Regions from separate parts of the Psychrobacillus sp. FJAT-21963 genome, predicted to be linked through region 2. Evidence: riboswitches for the same ligand, from Rfam matches in the RefSeq annotation. Region 2 holds a riboswitch; the other holds the start of a gene.
The links. Region 2 has a riboswitch for cyclic di-AMP ahead of AN959_RS14860 (TrkH family potassium uptake protein). Riboswitches for the same ligand answer to the same signal wherever they lie in the genome.
Positions count from the first base shown of each region.

Region 1: another riboswitch for cyclic di-AMP. It lies ahead of AN959_RS17100 (APC family permease); the one in region 2 lies ahead of AN959_RS14860 (TrkH family potassium uptake protein).

Region 1 covers NZ_LJIY01000009.1:94,531-106,916, reverse strand. The annotation lists gene AN959_RS17115 (DoxX-like family protein) at 1-604, shown strand, start outside; gene AN959_RS17110 (DUF4166 domain-containing protein) at 616-1,227, shown strand; gene AN959_RS17105 (YndJ family protein) at 1,217-2,788, shown strand; partial or broken gene AN959_RS17100 (APC family permease) at 2,810-4,637, opposite strand; cyclic di-AMP (ydaO/yuaA leader) riboswitch at 4,757-4,905, opposite strand; gene AN959_RS17095 (DUF378 domain-containing protein) at 5,112-5,453, opposite strand; gene AN959_RS17090 (DUF1835 domain-containing protein) at 5,635-6,561, opposite strand; gene AN959_RS17085 (GyrI-like domain-containing protein) at 6,735-7,214, shown strand; gene AN959_RS17075 (DMT family transporter) at 7,867-8,745, opposite strand; gene AN959_RS17070 (gluconate:H+ symporter) at 8,859-10,181, opposite strand; gene AN959_RS17065 (class II fructose-bisphosphate aldolase) at 10,220-11,065, opposite strand; gene AN959_RS17060 (four-carbon acid sugar kinase family protein) at 11,100-12,386, opposite strand, start outside.
Region 2 covers NZ_LJIY01000006.1:254,345-266,730, forward strand. The annotation lists gene AN959_RS14855 (TrkA family potassium uptake protein) at 203-868, opposite strand; gene AN959_RS14860 (TrkH family potassium uptake protein) at 975-2,318, opposite strand; cyclic di-AMP (ydaO/yuaA leader) riboswitch at 2,450-2,594, opposite strand; gene AN959_RS14865 (GyrI-like domain-containing protein) at 2,814-3,296, shown strand; gene AN959_RS14870 (amidase family protein) at 3,414-4,880, shown strand; gene AN959_RS14875 (GNAT family N-acetyltransferase) at 5,091-5,546, shown strand; gene AN959_RS14880 (HAD hydrolase-like protein) at 5,664-6,314, shown strand; gene AN959_RS14885 (ABC transporter substrate-binding protein) at 6,388-8,031, opposite strand; gene AN959_RS14890 (MFS transporter) at 8,129-9,346, shown strand; partial or broken gene AN959_RS14895 (transposase) at 9,513-9,774, opposite strand; gene AN959_RS14900 (spore germination protein) at 10,125-11,489, shown strand; gene AN959_RS14905 (GerAB/ArcD/ProY family transporter) at 11,486-12,386, shown strand, end outside.

The sequences.
Region 1 (12,386 bases), on a different contig from region 2:
AGGTTACTGGAAGTATGCTCCGGAACAAGATTCTATTCGATTTCTTACACAATACGATTATAAAACGAATTTTGGAATCTTCGGCCGCTATTTTGATTTTCTAATTTTCCGGCCCCTAATCGGATGGGCAACTGCACTAAGTTTCGATGTATTAAAAAGATGGCTTGAAAAAGGAGAGTCTCCATCCTCACAATACAAACATTTTTTTAGCCATTGGATGATTACATTTTTGTTCTCCTTTATATGGCTGTATCAAGGTTTAGTACCAAAGCTAATATACATGCACCCGGATGAAATCTTGATGACAAGTAGCCTACTTTCTTTTACAACAATCTCTGCCTCTTTTATCGTCTCATCAGTTGGGTTATTGGAAGTTGTTTTCGGTCTTACTTGGTTACTCTACAAAAATAAAAGAAAATTACTAGGGTTACAGTTAATCTTATTTCCTCTGTTAATGTTCTCAGCAATTCTCGCAGATCCAACTAATTTAAGTCATCCATTCAACCCGTTAACTTTTAACATGTCATTATTTATTCTTTCCTTAGTTGGATTTTTCATAAGCAAAGATATACCGTCAGCTAAAAATTGCAAACGAGTTAGATAAGGAGCATTTGAATGACTATCTATAAACACATACTTGGCGATCAATTTAATAAACTTCATCCAATGCTTCAAAAACGATATAAGCTACCTGTTGGTAAAAAGTTTAAAGCAACTGGTGTTATGAAAAAAATCAGCCGTGGACCAAAATGGATGTACCCATTTTTCTTATTAGCGACAAGATGGAAGTTTTTATTCCCCGAACATGGATCGGATATTCCTTTTACTATTGTAAATACAAGTTTAATCGGACCGAACAAAGAGAATCAGGTGCACTGGGAGAGAATATTTTATTTTAAAAATAAAAAAAGATATTTTAATGCGCTTATGAGCCTAGATCCTGCCAGTAATAGCGTAAAAGATTACTTAGGAGAACCAAGCATATTTTACTCCGATCTGGTTTTCTTTGTTACTGAAGAAGGACGGATGCTAATTGAATCACGAGAACAGCGAATTGTTATAGGTAATATAGAAGTACCACTGCCAAGAATTTTTCAAGGTGTGGTCCATGTAACTGAATATTATATAGAAGAAAGAGACGTTTATTCTATACATGTCCTTATAAAAAACCCGTTAATCGGCACTTTATTTGAATATGAAGGAGAATTTCAAACAAATGACTTTTAAGCGAATTGCTCTTTTACATACCATTGGATTTTTAGTAGTCGTCATTTTCAATGTAACTCCTTGGTATTTTTTAATGTTAACCGTTGCACAACTAATATTTGTACCAATCACTCTACAATTAATATTGAAAAAAGAAAATAGACTGTATTATTATTTTGCAATACCAGCCTTTGCATCTATTTTCATCCTACAAACAACGACTACTACTGAATGGGACATACTTCTTGCAGGTATCTATTTATTATTTACTTTAGTCGTTGCTATATATGGGCTCCACCGATTTATTCAACGTGGATTTGATCATTTAGAAGAATTTTCAATAGACGCAGGAATGATGTATTTATTCATTGGTGGGATGTGGTTTTTTGCTTCTGTCACAGAAATTGATACGGGATTTTCTCCCATTTTAACGTGGCTGACAGCAATTCACTTTCACTATTCTTCCTTTTTGCTACCTATTTTCGTAGGTTTTCTTGGTCGTTTATCTAAAAGAAAAACTTACAATATTATTTGTAGCGTTATTTTAATTTCTCCGATTGTCGTTGCACTTGGAATCACCTTCTCCCCTTGGTTAGAACTAGTTTCAGTACTCCTATATATTTTTGGAATATATGGGCTTATAGTTTTAGCCATTAAATCAGTTTTCCCTAATAAACTGCAAAAAACATTGGTGCTAATATCATTCGGAGCATTAGGGACTACAATTATTTTTTCCTTGTTATATGCCGTTGGTAATGTATTTGGAGTTTTTGCTCTAAGTATTGATTTTATGTTGAAGTTTCATGGATTTTTCAATTCTATTTTGTTCGCATTATGTGGGGTTGTTGGCTGGTCAATACTTGCCCCAAAAACCAAAGAGATTAAGTCGAAATTCCCTATCAGTAGTATTCGGGGGAAATATGTAATTGGAGAACAGATTTTATATAAGCATTTAGGTAAGGAGACCTATAAAGGTCTTGTGGATGATATGGGAATATACTTAGAAAAGAGATTTCTATCCGCAACAATAATTGATTTGTATGAAAATACAAACCAATTTCGACTATATTCAGAAGTAAACTGGCACAATTGGTTTAAGCCCTTTGCCGCTATATATAGATTTTTTAGTAGAAACGTTCAACAGCTAAATCTTCCATATACTAATACACAAATGGAAATGACTGGCGAAATTATAGCTGTAGAAGATGGTAGGAAAAATACGAGAGCATGGCTTCGAAAAATAGGTAAAGAAGTAATCTTTGTCGCACTCTACTCTTCTCATCACCGTAATGATAAATATTATATGAATATTGCCCTTCCTCTTCCTTGGTCATCGATGATTGGAATACTAGAATTGAACCAAAATGGAGAAAAACTAGTATTAACGAGTAAAGGAGCAAAAGGTTCAGATGCAGGAATTTACTTAGCTTTTCGCCAAAACGTTTTTAGACTTCCTTTACAAGAGCAATTTATAATAGAAGAAATAAAAGATAATCAGCTAACCGCTAAACATCACATGCGAATTTGTTCCATACCTTTTTTAACAATACAATATAATATAAACAAAAGGAGCCCATCTTAAAAAGGATGGGCTCTAACTCTATTACTTTTTAAAATGATAAGGAACAGTAGTAATTATAACATCTTTGCGATAAAGCAAAATTGATCTAATCAGCAAACTGGACTGGTTATGAAGTATATTATGCCAGCCCTTTTTTGGTATAAACTGCGGAATTAAAACCGTCACTCGATAATTCGATTCATATGCTTTTATTTTCTACTATACTAATGAATTTAGATAAAGGTTGAATAATACTTCGATATTGAGAGTATAAAGTTACCAAACGAATTTCAGGCTGCCATTTTTTCCACTTTTCTTCAAATGTTTTTTGATCTTCTCTATCAAATGCTACATACACTGCAAGAATTTGTTCTGGTTTTAAAGATTTCGCATAGTTTAAAGAATTCTCTACTACATGCGTTATTCCAGCAACAGGTACGATAATTACATTCCCTTCAATTTTCAAAGGAGGTTCACAGGAAGATATACTTAGTTGCTCCCCAACAGCTACGTAGTGTCTTTTTACTTTATGAAACCATAAAACTAGTAGTGGCAAGAAGATTAATACCGCCCATACCTGACCAAATTTAGTAATAAAGAAAATCATCATAACTGTAAAACTAATTAACGCACCAATAAAGTTAATCGTCAATTTACCTTGCCAACCCTTAGGTCTTTCTCGAAACCACTTCACTAGCATCCCTGTTTGAGACAACGTGAAGGGAATAAAAACTCCGACTGCATACAGTGGAATCAGTTGCTCCGTCTGACCATTAAATATCATAATCAAAAGGATTGAAGTAATTCCAAGGGTGATAATTCCGTTAGAATACCCTAAACGATCTCCTCTCATTTTATACATACTAGGAATATACTTATCCTTCGACAGATTAAATGCCAATAGAGGAAAAGCTGAATATCCCGTATTTGCAGCTAAAACGAGTATCAAAGCTGTTGTCCCTTGGATGAAATAATACATATAATTTCTTCCAAACGTTTCAGATGCAATTTGTGATATTACCGTTTCCTCCACTTTGGGAGAAATACCATAATAATAGGCAAGAACTACTATTCCTACCAATAAAACCGCAAGTAATGAGCCCATAATCGATAATGTTTTAGCGGCATTTTTTGCAGCAGGATACTTAAAGTTAGGTATTGCATTAGAAATTGCTTCCACACCAGTTAACGCAGAACTACCAGAAGCAAATGCTCTAAGTAACAAGAATAACGAAATACCTGCAACTGGAGTACCTAATGGAGCATGTAAAACAGGTGACACATTTCCAATAATTATATTGTAAAGACCAACTCCAATTAGAACAAACAATGCAAGGACAAATAAATATACTGGATAAGCAAGTATTGAAGCTGATTCCGTAATTCCTCTTAAATTTAAAATAGTAATGAAAATTACAAGCACACTTGCAATCAACACATTATGATCGTGTAAGGTTGGAATAGCGGAAGTAATAGCGTCTGTTCCAGCAGAGACACTTACCGCGACAGTCAGGATATAATCCACTAACAAAGACCCACCTGCAATTAAACCCGCATTTTTTCCTAAATTTTCTTTAGATACAACATATGCACCTCCACCACGTGGATAAGCAAAAATAATTTGTCTATAGGACAGGATTAATGCAAGTAATAGAATGAGCACTCCTACTGCTATTGGTATAGAGTACCAGTAAGCTATTGTCCCAACAGTCATTAATACAAGCAAAATCTGTTCTGGTCCATAAGCAACAGACGATAAAGCATCCGAAGAAAGGATTGCCAAAGCTTTCGTTTTATTCAGCTTTTGTTCACCTAATTCAGATGACTTCAATGGACGACCTATTAAAAATCTTTTAACTGCTGATAACATAATTCCCACTTCTTTCTATCATCAAAAATATCAACATAAAACAAAAATAACGACAAAAAAGCCCACAAGGCATCAAGTAAAAAGCCTAGTAGACTTGTAACAACCGTCTCACCAGCTCCATCTCCTCTCTCATTACGCTTACGAGGTTAGCTGTCGGATTCGGGCTAAAAGAGTAGCCCTACCTACATTCGTAGGATTCACCCCATATGACTCATCGAGCCACATAAAATGGTTCCCCCGCTCCGTTTGGATTAAGCGATATAGAATTTGAAACTGACGATAATACTACTCCGATTTTATTTAATTGTAAATAGATGATTATAGGTAAATATATGTATCTTTTATTGCAATTTACATAAAAATTTTGTCCATTAATGCGGAGTACTGACATGGAGAAAAAAAACTGACGAGCCAATATAGGCCGTCAGTTTTTTAGCAGACAAAATAATGATGAAATACCTACAACGAAACAAGCTAAACTTGTTTGTTGTTACTGTTATTGTTATCCGAATTATTCTTATTGTATTCTCGAATATCTGTAAAGTCTGCCTCATCACTAAATTCAGTCTCGTACTTTAAATTATTATAGCCTGAAGTCCTACTTCGTTCTGCTCCTACTTCTTTGTGTGCTTCAAATAAAAGCGGGATACAAATTAGTCCACTTATACCTACAAGAGCATAAATTACTCGAGACATGGCTTCCGTTTGTCCACCAAAAATGGAAGCAACTAAATCGTATTCAAAAAATCCGATCAATCCCCAGTTAATTGCACCAATTATTACGAGCACTAAAGCAATTCGATGAATTGTTTTCACAGATTCACACCTCCTCAAAATTTAAATGAATGTTAGCCACGATAAATGATCGTCTATAGCTAAGATTCTTTCTTATCTTTCACTATTAACAAGCATTAATACAAAACAATATAAATTTGTTTAAAAAAAAGAAAAAAAAAAACGATTTCCAACATGTTAGAAATCGATTTAATGTTTCTTTTTATTTAACTATCTTATAAAGATGAACTCCGCCAATCCACCAATCAATTCCTACAAGATCGATTCGATTTTGTTTTCCCACTAATACATCTAAGCCAGCAGATGTTATGTCAATCTTAGCATTTGAAATTGAATCAGAATAATTTGGCAAAGGTTGATTAGATGTAATTAAGGGATTCTTTCCTTTCATTAATTCCTTTAAAATGGCTGCTAAATGCAAATCACTTAACCCATCATTTACTCTTTTCTTCGTTACCTCATTAAACAACTCGAAGAATTGGCAAATTCCATTATTAATTAAACTTAGTGATAAGTACTCAACTTCATTTAAACCTGTTTTTAACGAAGGAAAATAGCTTTTATGCCCTTGAAAAAATGGAAGTAGAAAAGGAAGAAAATGAGATGTGTTTTGTATCCATTTTTTATAATCGTCTTCCTCTTTAGAATTATATGCAATCCATCCAGATATAGCTTCATGAATTTCATCGTTTGAAAGTTCCTTTTTATCATCTACTAAAGCTATTAATTGCTCCGAAGACAACTGACCTAATCCATGGAAAGGATGAATTCCAGTATACTGATTAATACTAACCATAAATAGATTTTTAATACCTAAGGAAGATAGTTCTGTTAATAAATACATAAGCATGGTTTGATCATATCTATCATGCTCGAACCACAGTACAACCTCATCCTTCGTTGATATATTATTCAATAAATTATTTTGTTTAATACAATTGGAAATAAACAGTTTTGCTGGAATCTCCAGTCTTTGTTCAAAAAAAGCAGCACGTCTCTTTAATTGCTCCTCTTTTGTCCATTCTAAACTTAATGGACCGAAATCATACATTTCTCTCCAAACTATAATTTCTTCTTCTATATCTTTAATCTTATTTCCTACTACATCTCCATTTACAACGTGAATCATGCACATTCGCCTTTCTTAGCTTTTTTAGAGTCTAATTATGTCTCGCTCTTCATGTTAATTCTTCAATTGTTGTTCATTCCCCTTTTATTCATTGAATGAGTAGCAATGTTGAAATATAATTTGTATGAAGAAGATTTAACGGGAGAAATTAAATTAAAGGAGGAGCTAAACCAATGCAATATCGTCTTGTGGAGAGAGAGGCTTTCCAAGTTATTGGAGTTAATAGAGAATTTCCGTACGATGTAGAAAACGGTGGAATAGAAGCGTTTCAAACATTTTGGAATGAGATTCAACAGGATGGAACCCTAAATCAATTATTAGATTTAAAAAGTGGAGACATAAATGGGTTATTAGGCATCTGGGCTGAGGTAAGTAGAGAGAAAAACAGGATGAATTATTATGTTGCAGCAGAATATGATGGTACTAATTCAACTGACTTTCAGCGCATTGACTTCCCTGCCTCAAAATGGGTTGTTTTTGAAGTTCAAGGACCTTTTCCATCTGCAATCGCAAATACATGGGAGCGAATATTTTCGGAATGGTTTCCATCCAATCCATATGAACTGTCTTCCATAAAACCATTTGAAGTTTATTTGGATACAAATATCTATAAAACAGAAACATACAATGAAATTTGGGTTCCAGTTAAATAAGAAAGAATAAAAGTGCTCTATATTAATTAGAAACGCTTCAGACTGTAGTCAATCTCGAGTTATTTTTATATAGAATCGATCAGGTTTTCCAAAGCTTACCGCTCGTTTTCTGTGGGTGAGCGCCGAGGAGCTTGGACTACTAAAGAATGTCTTCCGATAAATAAGAAAATCGTTGAAACGGCTCCCTTTCCGCTGGCGTTGCCTTAGCCTCCTCGCTGCGCTGCGGGTTCTTCGGCTAACGCTATTCCCGCAGGAGTGTCGCCTTTTTCAACGATTTTCTATAAATACTAATTGAAAAAACTTCAGTTATAAAAGCTTGCTCTATTAATGGCATGTTTTTTGATTGAAAAGCGGATAATAGTTGATTAGAGTGGAAGGCGGCGACTCCAGCCGGAATAGCAAATGTTTTCTGCATCGAAAGCGAAGCGGCAGATGCATGAGCTGAAGACCCTGGACTGAGCGTAGCGAAATTAATTTTTGCGACGAGCTTGCGCTGGAGCAACGTTTTTTTTGCGACGAGCTTGCGCAGGAGCAAGGGAAGCGGCTGAAGCCATGCCGGCGGAACGCGTCCGCCTGGAACGAAAATTATCGGGTCAAAAATAAAAATCTACAATTTGAGCGTCTCTATATTATAAAAACGCTTTTGTTTATTTTATGTCAATTCTTCCACTTTCTTTTTTAGAAAGCTAAATTTTGTTTCAGATATGATAATAGCTAGAAGAATGAGAATAGCACCAATCATCATTTTTAGGGTCATTACTTCACTTAAAATAATTACTGAAAATGCCATCCCCCAAAAAGACTCTGTAGATAGTATTATGGCAGCCTTTGTTTCTGATATGTATTTCTGTGCAACTGTTTGCATTAAGTAAGCGATTGTTGTAGAAAAAACACCAAGGTAAAGAAGATTCATAATTCCTTCAGTTTCCAAAGAAAATGAAGTTTCTCCTCTAAAGATTACAACAATCCATCCAACGAGTGCAGCTACCATCATTTGTACAATCGTGATAACAACTGGATCTTCTGTTTTTACAAATCGAGCAGTATAAAAGATATGAAATGCAAATCCGACTGCACAGCATAAAGTGAGCAAATCTCCTATGTTAATCTCCGTTGATATTTTAAGAGACAGTACCGCCACTCCAATTACGGCCATAACTGCACCAATCAATTCAAACATATCGATTTTTCTCTTATAAAAGAGAAATCCTATGAAGGGTACAAATACAACATTTACTGCAGTTAAAAATGCATTTTTAGATGGGGTTGTATATTGAAGTCCTACCGTTTGAAGAGCAAATGCCAGGTACAGAAATACCCCCAATATTGCTCCTTTAATTAGTGAACTTTTATTTAGTTTCTTTAACTTTTTGTGAAAGAGAATAGTTAATAAAATAGCGCCAATCATAAACCTTCCTGCTAAAATTTGATAAGGTGTGTAATATTCTAATGAAACAGCACTTGCAACAAATCCACTTCCCCAAATAATTGCTGTAATCACTAGCAATATTTCACCTAAATACCTTTGCATATAAATTCGCCTACCTTTTTTGTCAATATTGATAGTATATCGTATATTTATACAAAAAAAAGCGTATCTTTCTACAAAATTTCCATTTGTAAAAAGATACGCTTTTCAATTTCTTATGAAATAATCGCATTAATAAATAAAACACCGGCAAGGCCAACTAATGAAATAATTGTAACCATGATAGACCATGTTTTAATTGTTTTACCGATTGATAAATTAAAGTATTCTTTGTATATCCAGAATCCAGCATCATTAACATGAGAGAATGTAACACTTCCTGCACCGGCAGCTAATACCATTAACTCAGGGCTTACACCAGTCATTCCTACTAAAGGTGCTGCGATACCTGCTGCTGTCATACCAGCCACTGTAGCGGAACCAACTGCTACACGTAAAATTGCTGCTATTAACCAAGTTAAAAGTAATGGAGAAAGAGTTGAATCCGCCATGATATCTGCAATGTATTGGTCAATATGACTATCAATCAGTACTTGTTTAAAAGCACCACCAGCAGCGATAATTAATAGAATCATTGCAATTCCATTCACTGCTTCTCCAACAGAATTCATGACATCTTTCATTGTTTTACCTCGGTTTAGACCGAAAGTAAAGAATGCAAGAATGACAGAAAGCAATAAAGCTACATTTGCATTACCAATGAAATCAAAGAACGGCATAACTGCTGAATCTGGAGCTACAATTTCAACAATTACTTGAGAAGCGATTAAAATTACCGGCATAAGTGATGTTAAAAGACTTGTTACAAAACCAGGCATTTCATCTTCCGTAAATTCCTTTGGATTAAATAATCCCTTTGGTATGTCTACTTCTAAGAAATCTTTCTTAAACAGTTTCGTATATAGTGGTCCAGCAATAATAATTGCAGGAATAGCAATTACGATACCATACAATAAGGTTTTCCCGATATTTGCATCGAATACACTAGCAACAGCTGTTGGTCCAGGATGCGGAGGTACAAATCCATGCATCGTGATGAGTGCAGCTATTACAGGCATACCAATGTATAACACTGGAACTCCTGCTGCAGTTGCAATGGTAAATACTAAAGGAATTAATACTACTACCCCTGTTTCGAAAAACAAGGCAATCCCAACTACAGAAGCTGTTAGAACAGCTGCTAATTGAACTCTCTTTTTCCCAAATGATTTTATAAGTGTTGTTGCAATACGTTGCGCTCCACCTGAATCTGTCATCAATTTACCAAGGATTGCTCCAAAAATGATGATCATCGTCAAACTACCAAGCGTACCACCTAATCCACCTTGAACAGATGTCATTGCATCAAGTGGCGACATTCCTTCTAAAATACCTACTACAAGAGCTACTAGAATTAACGAGATAAAAGCATTTAATTTAAAAACAATCATTAATAGAAGTAATAGGGCTACCCCTATACATATAGATACTATCGGCATTTTTAATCCTCTTTTCGTTTAGGAATTTTGTGTCTGTTTTAACTAATTTCTTTATTTGCAAATACTTGAACGAATTTAGTCATGACAGATTCCATCGCTTGTTGCATATCTGCCATAACAGTGGAAAGGTGAGCAATATGTTGCGTATCAAAATAGTCTTTAAGTAATGAAACAGCAGCCATAGAAACTTCTGTATTCACGTTGACTTTACAAATACCAAGTTGGATTGCTTCCTTAATAACTTCATTTGGAGTCCCTGAGCCACCATGTAATACTAGAGGAACTTCGACAGCCTGTTGTATTCTCTCTAAAAGGGGAAGATCGATTTTCGGCTCTCCTTTATACATACCATGTACGGTTCCTATAGCAGCAGCCAAAAAGTCAACTCCGGTTGCATCTACAAATTCTTTTGCAGCTTTAGGATCCGTTAACGTTCCGTCTCCCTCTTCTTCATCAGAGAAATCACCTTTTGCCAACGAACCTATTTCTGCCTCTACTGATACACCTGCCATATGTGCTATTTCTACAATTTCTTTTGTGCGGCGTACATTTTCATCTATCTCATATGCTGAACCGTCAAACATGACAGAAGTAAAGCCACAGCGTATTGCACGTATAATGGATTCTTTTTCATAGGCATGATCCAGATGTAGCGCAACTGGAATAGAAGATTTTTCAGCTATTGCTCTGACAAGTGCAGAAAACCCTTCCACATCTACAGTCGAAAAATAACGTTCTCCTAGTGCAATAATAACTGGTTGATTTTCTCGTTCTGCCACATGTATTGCAGCTTGAACCGTCTCTAGGTTGTATACATTAAAGGCAGCGACAGCGTATTTTCCACGCTGTGCGTCCTTTAGTATTTTTTTTGTATTTACCAACATTATTAGATATCCCCTTTTTATAGATGAACACTACTTATTTATTTAAGATACCAACTGTATCTTTTAACGTTGTAACTGCTCCTACATTACCTGGGAAAATAATGTATGCGATACCCGGGAATTTACTTTCTTCTCCAGTGATCCATACAGGAATTCCTGGTTGAATTTGCCCTGCTACAGTTGCTCTTTTTACTTCAAGACCTTTTGTTCCAATATCACTAGAAGTAATTCCACCTTTGGCAACAATGTAGTTTGGACGAACACTTAGTCTTTGCACAAAGCTTGTTACAGCATCTGATATTCTGACAGATAGTTTTAACTCTTCTTCTTTTTTGCCTTCACCAAGATCCAATCTTTCACGTCTAGTATAAATAGCAACTGTTTTACCTTCACGGATCAGACTTTCTGCCGATTCAATCACTCGGTCAATTTCTGTTTGGAACTGGTCCGGTTGTAAAACGAGATGACTATCGAATTCAATAAATTCAATGAAATCACTTGTTTTTAATTGTTCTAGTTGTTCTGTTGTTTTCTTAACGTGTGAACCTACTATGATTAAACCACCGTGATTTGTTTCTTCACGAATCAATTCTTTTCTCGTTAAAAGTGCTTTATCACTCACTCCGCCAATTACTTTTGTAAGTGCAGCAGCGCTTCGGAACAAGAATTGCTTTCCTGCTTTCATCGCTTTCACAAGTGCAACAACAAAAATTTCTACATCCACGTAATCTACTGCATTGACGACAACTTTATTGAAATCACTCACTTGAAGCAATTGCTCTGTAATTCCATCTATATCAAGGGCACGTAGGCTATTTAATGAAATATAGGTTGCATTAACAGATTTAAACCGACCTTCTGTTTTTTCTTCCACCCATTCTCCTAGATGAGATTTGGTATAGCCGAATGTTCTGTCTTTTGCAAACTCAGTTTCTCCAGCGGGCACTAAGCTCTCTTCATACTGTACGTAATGTATATTGTCTACTGTGAAACGTCCGCCCTCTTTAAAAAACGGTAGAATCACTTCCCCATCATAGTGAATGTCTGATGATGCCTCGATTGTAGATTTTAAGACTTCCGTTTCTAGCGGGTAATGACCTCTCAGTGTGGAATCTCCACGGCTGATTACGATAAACTCCTTGTCCACTTTCTTTGCTACTTGCACAATGTTGTTAGCAATTTCTGTATGTGCTTTATCTGATTCAGCTGCAGTAAAACCTCTAGAATTAGTTAATAAGAAAAACATCGAATTTTCTTCTAGAAAACCTTTTTCAATGCTTTCAACTGACCAATCGGTATATACTGAAATACCATGTACGGT
Region 2 (12,386 bases):
AATAATAAAAAACTAATAGTCCCTCAGTAATGAAGAATATAGTTTAGTTGATAGCATTCAGCTTTTGACAGAACAGCACTTTCTTCTTCAACTAAAGAATGTTTTAGTTGAAGAAGAAAGTACATAAAAATTTAAGGGAGCTGCTGAATTTTTTCTTAAGAACAAAGCTCATCATCTCATTAAATATTTCGATTACTATAGTTTACAACATCTTTTCTTCAAAGCGTTTTAAGTCATTATTATTACCCATTGCCACTAGTACATCGTTTTCTCGAATAATATCAGTAGGTAATGGAGAAACGTTAATTTGTTCATTTCTAATAATTGCTAGAATTGTAATGCCGAATTTTGCCCGTACATCTAAATCAAGCAATGATCGATTATGTATTAGATTTGTAGCTCGAAGTTCTACTACACTATATTCATTGGACAAGTTAATATAATCTAACAATCGATCCGAGGACATAGATTGAGCAGTTCGAATCCCCATTTCCACTTCAGGATGTATAACACGATCTGCTCCAATTTTCTCTAAAACCTTTTGATGGTACGTATTTTGGGCTTTGACCCATACGGTATGGACCCCAAATTCCTTTAAATTGAGCGTCGTGAGTACACTATCTTGAATATTCTCTCCGATTGCTACTACAACATGGTCAAAATTCCGTATCCCGATCGACTTAAGAAAAGCCTCGTCTGTGGAGTTTCCATGAATTGCATGGGTTGAATACTGTATAAAGTTTTCAACTCTGTCTAGGTCACGATCTATTGCCAACACTTCATGACCAAGCGTATATAACTCTCTACACACACTTCCTCCAAATCTTCCCAACCCAATAACAGCAAATAGTTTCTCTTGTTTTGGCATTTTGTTACCTCCTCTTTTCATATCTAAAAAAATGTTATTCTATTTATTGGCAATCACAAAGTTAATTAGGAACTAAAATGATATATATAGTAACCGAAAAGATGATTTATCCAGTAAATACTTGGTCATATGGATAGCGATAATGAACCTTTTTGGGTTTCATCAGCAAGAAAAATAAAGTTAATGGACCAATTCTTCCTACGAACATAACCATACATAAAAGGACTTCACCTATGTCGCTTAGTTGAGCTGTTATCCCCATTGACAATCCAACAGTGCCGAAAGCTGACACCACTTCAAACGCAAGTGGAAGGAAGGGAATATTTTCGGTAATGGTTAACAAAAAGATAAATGAAAGGACGATGAATAACCCAATTGTGGCAATCGCTAAAGATCGTATTACTATATCGAGACGAATAGATCGTCCAAATAATTCTGGTTCTTCACGTTGACGCAAGAATGCCAGTGTAGCAAGAATAATAACGATAAAAGTTGTTAGCTTTATCCCCGAAGCTGTTGATGCACTTCCAGCACCAATAAACATTAAGACCATCGTCAAAAGAATTGTAGGATCTTCCATATCACCATAATTTAACGTATTAAACCCTGCAGTACGAGGGGATACGCCTTGAAAGTAGGAAACCATCACTTTCTCATATAAAGGCATATTGCCGAGAGTTGCTGGATTATCATATTCGAGTATGAAAACTATGCAGACAGCTACAACATTAATGATAATTGTGCCGATAATCATCATTTTCGTATGAAGCGACCATTCCTTGAATGATTTTTTCTGATGAATATCATATAAAACGGTGAAACCGATTCCACCAATTATAAAAAGAGCTGTTATCACAATATTCACAATAGGATCGTTTGCAAATCCGATTAAGTTATCTGGAAATAAGGAAAAACCAGCATTATTAAAGGCAGAAATAACATGGAAAATACTTATATACAACGCATCCTTAAAGCCAAAAGTAGGAATCCAGTGTATGGCCAAAATGATAATTGCAAAAAGTTGAACCGATAAAACAAATGATAAAATCAGCTTAACTAATTTGATAATGCCACCTATTGACTCTTGATTAAATGATTCTTGCATATATATACGATTTTGTAGCCCTATTTTCTTTTTAAGAAGAATAAGTATAGCTACTGCAAATGTCATCAAGCCGATACCACCACATTGTATTAAAATCATTAATACAATTTCCCCAAACAGAGTGAGCGTAGTACCAGGGTCAAAAACACTGAGCCCAGTAACTGTAGTTGCTGACGTTGCTACAAATAACGCATCCGTCCATGATATATACGTCGTTGTAGCAAAGGGGAGCTTTAAACAGAGTGTCCCAATCATTATTAAAAATAAGAAACTTCCAGCAATAATAACAGGAGGTGAAACTACAATTCTTTTCTTTTTAATTCCACGCATGCGAACACTCCCCATAATGTAAATTTAGAAACAAAACTCGAAAATCTTTTCATTACATAACATCACAAAATGAAAAATAAGTACAAAAAAAGTCCACAAGGCATAGGTAATAGCCTAGTGGACATTATTTCATTCTCACTAGCTCCAATTCCTCTCTCAGAACGCTTACGAGGTTAGCTGTCGGATTTGGGCCAATAGAGTAGCCCTACCTACATTCATAGGATTCACCCCACGCGGCATAAATGCCACAAATGGTTCCCCCGTTTCTAATGAATTAAGCGATTTAGAAATATGAAACTGCAAGTAATAATACTCCTATAAATTTAACTTGTAAATAGAATTTTTAAGCGTGTAAATTGTTCTCGATATATACCCTTTTCTAAGCTCTGATTACGATGGTATTTCCGCGAAGAAATAGCGCTAAAAATTTTAGTTTTACTTCATGAACAGGAATATTTCTAGTGTTTGTAGAAGTTTATAAAGAGTGTTAATAGATAAGGGGGAAAATTTATGACAAAACAATTCTTACAGAATCCATCTATTGAATGCCTTGATGAAATTAAGTTAGTTGGCTTTCGTATATTATGTGATGGTACTCAATATGTAAACGAAATACCCAAAGTTGCTAACCAGCTAAATGAACGATTAAGTGAGATTAAAAATGTTCTAAATCCATTTGTACAATTTGGAGCATTTGTTGTTGATAGTCATTCCGAAAATCAAGATGGCTACTGGGTATGCATGCAAGTTAAAGAGTATGAGGAGATTCCAGAAGGGATGGTTACTTTAACTGTTCCACCTCAAAAATATATTGTGTGGAGACATAAGGGACCAAACCTTAAAATCAGAGATGCTTACGAACGTTTACATTCTTGGATGGAAGCAAACGGGTATGAAAGACAAATGGATAAATGGCATTTAGAGAGGTTTCATAGTTGGAATGATACAGAAAATGTGGATGTAGAGCTATTGGACACGGTTAAAAATGAGTAAACCTGTTGAACTCACATATTCGTATTTTATGAAGCTTTTTAGTTGTGGCAGTTTTTAAAGATTGCAAAGCATAAAAAAATATAGGGTAAAAATATAGAGAAATTTAAGGGGATCTAAATGAAGATCAAGTTCAAACATTTTTTTAAAGAAGAATTAACGATACATGAATTACAGGATGCATTAGAAGATGGGGAAATAACCTCAAAAGAGTTAGTAATGTATTACCTTGATAGAATAGCGAAGTTTGACCAAGAAGGTCCGATGATAAATTCTGTCCTTGAAATAAATCCAGATGCTATTTTTATAGCCGAAGCACTTGATCATGAAAGAAAGACAAAAGGAGCTAGAGGGCTTTTACATGGAATTCCTGTATTGCTTAAAGACAATATTGAAACAAATGATTTCATGCATACAAGTGCCGGAACACTCGCTTTAGAAAATCATCTTAGTAAGCATGACGCATTTCTTGTTGAAAAACTACGATTATCAGGTGCAATTATTTTAGGTAAATCAAATATGACTGAATTGGCTAATGGAATGTCCTCTACTATGTGGGCAGGTTATAGTTCTAGAGGTGGACAAGTATTAAATCCATATGGGAGTAATCTATTTGTCGGTGGTTCTAGCTCGGGTTCTGCTGTGGCGGTTGCTTCCAATTTTACGGTAGTATCTGTTGGTACTGAGACAGATGCTTCTATACTCAGTCCTGCCATTCAAAATTCAGTAGTTGGAATTAAACCTACAGTTGGATTAATTAGTCGAACAGGCATCGTACCATTTACATATTCACAAGACACTGCAGGACCTTTTGCAAGAACAGTTACGGATGCAGCAATTTTATTGGGTGCCATGACAGGAGTCGATAAATTGGATGCAGCTACTCTTAAAAGTGAAGATATTTCAAAGCATGATTATACTGTATTCCTAGATTCTAAAGGATTAAAAGGAGCTAGAATCGGAGTATTTAACAATGCATCTGAAGATTTTTATACATCAGGGGAATACGATGAAAAACTGTTTTTAAAAGTTATTCAGACATTAAACGAAGAAAGAGCAGAAATTGTTGAAAATATCGAAATTCCTTCTTTTAAAAGGGATTGGAGTTGGGGAGTTCCTATATATGAACTGAAGCATAGTTTAGGAAATTATTTATCACAGCTTCCACACTACATACCAGTCCATTCAGATACCGAATTAATTCAATTCAATAAACAAAATGAGCAGAAAACATTAAAGTATGGGCAAAATAAGTTGGAATTTAGAGAAAGCCTTCCAAACACATTAAGAAACCCTGAATATTTAAATGCAAAATTAGAAGATTTGTATTTTTCACAGGAGATGGGAATCGACTATACTTTAAAAAAATATAACCTTGACGCAATTCTTTTTCCATCTTATATAGGATCTACAATAAGTGCTAAAGCTGGCTATCCATCTATAGCAGTTCCTGCTGGCTACATAGATAGTGGAAGACCATTTGGTGTAACTTTTGCAGGTACCGCATTTAGTGAAGGCGTATTAATAAAGCTTGCTTATGCTTTTGAACAAGCAACAAAACAACGAGTTTGTCCTGAATTTACATAATATAACTGTTAGGGAGAAATTAATTTTGGAATAGTAGGGTATAATTTATTTTGACTAAAAATTCAATTATTCTTATATTTTGTTGATAGGTATTATTGCTAGGGGGGGGGTCATTATGGTAAACAAAAGACTCTATATTGTAAATGACATTAAGGGGATTACGCTTTTTTAAAATACACGCGTTTCCCCAAAACAAAAAGGGGAAGTTTTATGAGAACAAATAATGTAAGATTGGTAGAATTAAATGAAGATAACTGGTATGAATGTTGTCAATTAGAGATTTCAGAAGAACAAAGCAATTATATTGAACCAAATGCTATATCTATAGCTCAGTCTAAGTTCGAACCTACATTAGTGCTATATGGTATTTACTTAGAAGAAAAAGTTGTTGGTTTTTTAATGTATAACTCTGTTCCAGAAGAACTTGAGGGACATTGGGTATATAGAATAATGGTGGATAAGCAATTCCAGGGTCAAGGTATTGGTAAAGCTGCAACTAAGCTAATGATTAATGAGATGGCTAAATTACCAAATGTAAAGAAAATCGTAGTTGGTTATCATCCAGAAAATTTGGGGGCACATAATTTGTATGCCAGTTTGGGATTTATTGATCATGGTGATAGATTTGGAAAAGAAAGGGCAGTTATTAAACATATAATTGAGTAATATATACATGGATGAGTGAAGAAAAAGGATCATTTATTGGTCCTTTTTTTATGAAAAATATTTTTTCTAAGAACTTAATCTTTTGCTAATCGTCTTATATTAAAAAGGTGGGTGTGTATGGAACAATCAATTATATTTGATATGGATGGTACATTATTTCGAACTAATTTAATTTTAGAGCCTGCATTAGAAAAAACGTTTAATATGCTAAGAAAGGAAAATTTATGGACTGGAGAAACACCTATTAATAAGTATCGTGAAATTATGGGTGTGCCGTTACCAGAGGTTTGGAAAACATTATGTCCAAACCACTCTATTGAGATAAGAGAAAAAAGCAATGAGTTCTTCCAAGAAAAGTTAATTGAATTAATTAAAAAAGGAAAGGGTTCATTATATCCTTATTCGGAAATGGTACTGGAATTGTTAAGTAAGAACTATAATCTCTACATAGCTAGCAATGGACAAGAAGATTACTTACAAGCAATTGTTCATACATATACATTAGACAAGTATATTAAAAAGATATACAGTATTCAGTCAATACCTTCAGGACATAAATCTGATTTAGTAAAGAAGGTACTACAGGAAAATAATATTAGTACTGGATCAGTTGTTGGTGACCGTTTATCGGATATTAACGCAGCCAAGGACAACGGGTTAGTTTCTATAGGAGTGAATTTTGATTTTGCTCAATCGATTGAATTAGAAAAAGCAGATATAGTCATTGATGATTTAAGGGAGCTTATAAAATTCGAGTTAAGAATTTAAATGTGTCAGACACTTTAAAAAGTAACTTCCCCAAGAATATTGTATATAGCACCGAAAATTCGGTGCTATAAATTTAATTACAAGTAGGTCTAACCCAAAGCTTTGAAAAGTCTACGTACCCAAAATGTTTTATATTAATATTCATTAAATCTGCGGAGAAAGGAATTTGACGTTTCGCATAATAAAGTGGAACAAAAATAGATTCGTCAATCAATGCTTTCTCTACCTTTAAATTTAATGATGTCCAATCTTCAAATGGAGTGTTTACGTATTCCTCTAAATAGTCCATCCATTTATTATTTTCTTTTAAAACGGTTGCTAATGGAGAAAAACCATTTCTTAAGAAATAAAAGAATGAAAAGTTTTGATTCATTTCAAAAACTTCACCATGAATAAAGAGATCTACTTCTTCGTTCTTCATATTATTTGCTATCGTATCTTTAAAAGAGACCCATTTTATATGAACTGGAACTCCTTCTCTTTCAAATATACCTTTCAACCAATTAGTAGTATTTTCCGTGTAATTTACTAACTTTATTATAAGTGGTTCTGAAAATGATGGGCGTTCCACTTCTGACAACATGTATTTCTTACTATGACCAATAAGGCAGCCATGAGGATTAGGTAAAATTCTCTGATCCACTTTACCAATTGTATGTCTATACTTTGCGATTATAAAATGTAAGTAATCACGTACTTCTTTTCTTTGAATAGCAGAGTTACGATTTACATTCATGACAACCAACCCAAAGCCAGAATCACTTTCCACTTGAAATGTAGGCTGATTTTCTGTTGAAGAACGATACACTATCTCAAATCCGACTGGTAATTGGACAAACTCAATTATGTCTAATAAAGGTCTTTCTCCGTAAAACTCTTTAAACGCGACTAATTTTGTTTTGTAATCATTGTTCTCCTCGAGATAAAAGCAACCAGTCCCTATTAAGTTTCCTTTGATTTCTTTATAAATACTAGCATTCATTGTACCGAGCATTTGTAAACAATAGGTACAACCTCTCGGAAAATGTATATCTACTACTAATGGTGCAGCTACAACAATTTTTTTTACTGGCTCCCATATATCTTTATAGCAATCATGATTTCGTATCCTTTCCAAACAGTCTGTAACATCTTCTGCAATTAATATGGAACCATCATGGAATTTAATATCTTTTTTTAAATATATTCGAAGCTTAGTTTCTCCTATGTCCCAGCTATGAGCTAGTTCCGGGTATACAATTCCTTCTTCATCCACAAAAACTAATCGGTTATAAATCGTTGCGACAATATTTGCGCTATGTACATCAGCAGCTTCAAGAGGATGCTTTGTTAAAAATGGAAATTTTCTTGGAACGACAAGTTTGTCATTTGTATTTTGAACATAACCGAATTTTGAACGAAATTTATTCATTAACCGCAGTTTACTTTCCAATGACCATTCGAATAACAAATATTTGCTACTTATATCAACTGCTTCCTCATCAATGATCTTCATAGCACGTTCTTCAAAAATACTTTCCACATCTTTTAGCCATTGTAGGTTTGATACCTTGCCACGTCCACGTCCAGAAGTATAAGTGAGCCAGCCTTCTTTAGACCATTTCTGTATATTACGTGTGGTTTGTTTTGTGCTTAATTGGAGGACATCTGCTAATTCTTCTTGTTTTATTGGTCCTGAAGACACTGAATGCCAAAGCTTTAATAAATTCTTATCCATTCTATCCTCCTATTAAAGTGGACATAGATTAATTATTTGTCCGTTTTTATTTTACTTAGTCTAGTTTAATATACTAAAGACAGAGGAGGGGAACAACATGAATTGGAAAAACTATCCACAAAATATTAAGGTTCGTCTCATTACTTCATTTTTTAATCGCGCGGTATCCTCCGCAGTAATGCCTTTTATGGCACTATTTTTTGCACAAGAAATGAATAAGGTATGGGCAGGACTCTTTCTAGTTTTTACTGTAATCATTAGTTTTTTTGTGAATCTTATAGGGGGCTATATTTCGGATCGTTTCCAACGAAAAAGAGTATTAGTACTAACTTCATCTATTAGTGCATTCCTTTTTTTGTTGATGACAATTAGTTTGTATCCTAGAGACAACATCATTTCCATTTTTGCCTTTGCTTACACATTATACATAGTGACAAGTAGCCTTGGACGTCCAGCGATGCACGCTATAATTATCGATTCGACCACTCCTGAAAACAGAAAAGAGGTGTATGCACTCGATTACTGGCTCGTAAATTTATCAATGGCTATAGGTGCTGCATTAGGCGGTTTGTTATATTTGCATCATCAAATAGAATTATTTGTATTGCTAACGATTACTTCCACGATATTACCAATTGCTTATCAAATTTGGTTAATTGATGAACATACCATTAGAAGAGAAAAGCAGCATCAAAATGTGTTTTTGGATTTAATTCAAAACTACAAAGTTGCTTTTCAAGACAGACCCTTTGTGAAAGTAGTTATAGGATCCATGTTCATTTTTGCAGCGGAGTTTTCGTTAAACAGTTATATAGGTGTTCGATTAGCAGAGACGTTTGAATCTGTACATATAGGAAACTTTGAGATTGCTGGTGTTCGAATGTTAAGCATACTTAATATTGAGAATATGCTTCTTGTCGTATGTTTTACGTTTCTGATCAATAAACTAACGGATAAATTTAGTAATAAAAACGTTTTATTGATTGGCTTGATCATATATGGTATCGGTTATGTAACAGTTACTTCAGCTAATACTTTTTATGTGCTAATCTTGTTTAATTTGATAGCAACTATGGGAGAATTAATCTATTCTCCAGTTAGAAACGCTGAGCAAGCGAATATGATTCCATCAGACAAAAGAGGTTCTTATTCTGCGTTCACGAACTTTTCTTTTAGTGGTGCAGATCTGATTGCCCGTTCCACAATAATCATAGGGGCGTTTTTAATACCTACCATGATGTCTGTATATATTGGTATTTTAATTATGTTTGGAACTCTGTTAGTATACGCAGGATTATTTATGAGAAAAACTTAAATTAGATTTGTTGAGAACTATAAATTACTAACCCGTTTTAATCGAAGTGAGTTCAGACTGTATAAAAAGTACCCCGAGAGTTCTTTCGGGGTACTTTGTCAATTTTAAAGGTTTAAGTTCAAATTTCCCCTGAATTTTATGTGTGAGTCATCTCTACGAGACGTTTTCAACTCGCATTAGGCAGCTTCCATGTCCAAGTGGTGAGCTTTTTCAAATTCATCGCACAAAAGTAGTGATTATCGCTTGCATAGACAATTTTTTAAGGGACCGAAAGGTTGTCCAACGCATACCATGCTTTTCTTTCACATCAGCAAAGACGCGTTCAATTGTTTCTTTGCGTTTAGCATATATCTCTTTTACTTCCACATAATACGTAGATGTTCCGCTTCCTCCACATACCCTTCCTAAATGTGTCGTTGAATCAGCTTCGTTTTTCAAGTTGTTCACGTTCATTAATTTGGTTTTTAGTCAGAATGATATTCAACACCTCAACGTCTTAGAAGATTTAGAAACTCAACACTTTTTAAATTAGTCAACACTTGTCGATTGGAGTGGAAGGCGCGAAGACTCCTACGGGAACAGCACGAGCCGAAGCACCCGGACTTAGCGTAGTGAGGGAGAAGGCTGAGGCCGTGCCCGTGGAAAGCGTAGGGCCTGAAACGGAAATCGACGATTTCTTACTATTTATTGCTTTAATAAATTTAATAACTTGGATAGGATTTTGTTCTTTCGGATATCCTATACGTATTACAGATTCTCATTAATTGAGGTGTATAAATTGAATACAAATGAGAAAACGAATCCTCCAGAGTTAATGAAGCAGTTATCAGATAAGTTTAGTCCTTCCATTGATATTATGTTAATTCCTTTGCAAATGGAAGGAAATATAGTATACATTTTCTATTTAAAAACAGTAGTCAATGGCGTTAAATTACATGAAATGATCATTAAACCTTTTTTTGAGATTAAATCATGTACAAATTATAATTCGTATATTAAATCTCTACCTGACTTAATTGAAATGAAATCAGGGGAAGAACTAATGATTGAAATAACGAAAGGACATGTTTTAGTTGCAATTGAAGATAATTTTTATCTTTTAGATATTAAATTTGTTAATTCGAATGTTGTACAACAAACATTAATGGAGCCAACGGTTTATGGTCCACAATTAGCTCTAAGTGAAGATATAGAAACGAATCTGAACATTATCAGACATCGTTATCACGAGCCTTCCTTAAAGTTTGAATTACATCAATTAAAGGATAAATCTCATCAACCGGTAGCAATTATTTATGATGAAAAGACAGTAAATCAATCGGTCCTACAAAATATCCAAAAAAGATTAAAAGGCATAGATGTATCTCTTATTCAATCCGCAGGAGATTTACAGCTACACTTAAATGGTTCAAAGATTTCCCTTTTTCCAACACTCATTTTAACGGAGCGGCCTGATCGGATATCCTATAATCTTGCTGCGGGTAAAGTTGTTCTTATGGTAAATGGGAGTCCTCATGCTTTAATAGCACCAGTGGTATTTTTCGATTTTATGCTTTCCATGGAAGATAATTATCATACTTTTTGGATAACTACGTTTACTTCTATTCTCCGATATATTGGTTTGATTGCTTGCCTAATTTTGCCTGCCATGTATGTAGCAGTGACGTCTTATACTCCTGACATTTTGAGGACCGAATTAGCACTGACAGTTGCAGGGAGTAGAATTGGGATACCTTATCCGTCTTTTATTGAGGTATTATTAATGCTTATATTTATGGAGTTTCTTGTTGAGGCAAGTATACGGTTGCCTAAAGCTATTAGTGCAACTGCTACAACGGTTGGTGGATTAATCTTAGGTACTGCTGCTACAGAAGCTGCATTAACCTCTAACATAATGATTATTATTGTGTCTGCTGTTGCTATTACGAGCTTTGTAATTCCAATAAGTGAAATGAGTTTTTCTATTAGAATCTGCAGATATATGTTGCTTATTTTTACAACGTTTTTTGGAACTATAGGGTTAATGTTAGGCTCTCTTGGGATATTAATGTTCTTGACAAACAAAAAAAGTTTTGGAGAACCTTACTTAAAAATGAATTGGAAGAGTGAGAAGAAGGAAAAAGAGGTGAAAACAACAGGATGAGCCGCTATCTCTATTACTTAATTATTGTCACAATGGTTACGAATATCATAGCCTCTGTACCTAAAATTTTAATGAGTGAGAGTAAAAATGGAGTAATAATCTCCATGATTATTGCGGTCATCGCTGGAGTTATCCTAACAACTGTAGTAATTAACTTGTTTAGCTATTTTCCTAGTATGACTTTACCTGAAATATTAAAGCAAAGCACTTCCAAATGGGTTTATTATCCAGTATTATTTTATTTTGCTGTTTCTTGGTATTTAGCAGGTCTCATAACACTTATTACTTATGTGTTTTTGTTCAATACGTTTTTGTCATATGAAACTTCAATCACAATTACCACTCTTGCATTCATATTGATTGCCTCTTTTGGTGTGTTAATGAAAGAAAAAAGCGTTCTTTATACAACTGAGCTCGTATTGGTCTTATTTTTACCTGTCATTTTCATTTTGTTATTAAAAGCGTATGCAGATCCTCAGTTAGAATGGGATTTTGTAAAGGTAGCTATCATGTACATCAATAAAGAACCAAGTTATACTGCTTTTTCAGCATCTACATATGTTTTTATAGGGGCTGTGAATATAATAATTTTTAACAAGTTTATGAATATCACCCAAAGAATTGGCATAAAACAAGTAATATTTTTAGGCTTGGTAGGTATTTTTAGTTTATTTACAACGTATTTCATTCCAATTGGTTTTAATGGCTTCGAACAAATCGAAAATCTTAACTTTCCTTGGGTATCTACTAGTGATTCTATACGTTTGAGATATGGAATAATTGAACGAGTGATTTTCGTGTTTGTTATTGTATTTTTAGGCGTTGCATTTATCAGCCTATTGATACACTGGCATGTTTCTCTTAAATTGTTTGAGAGTATATTTCATTTTAAAAAGT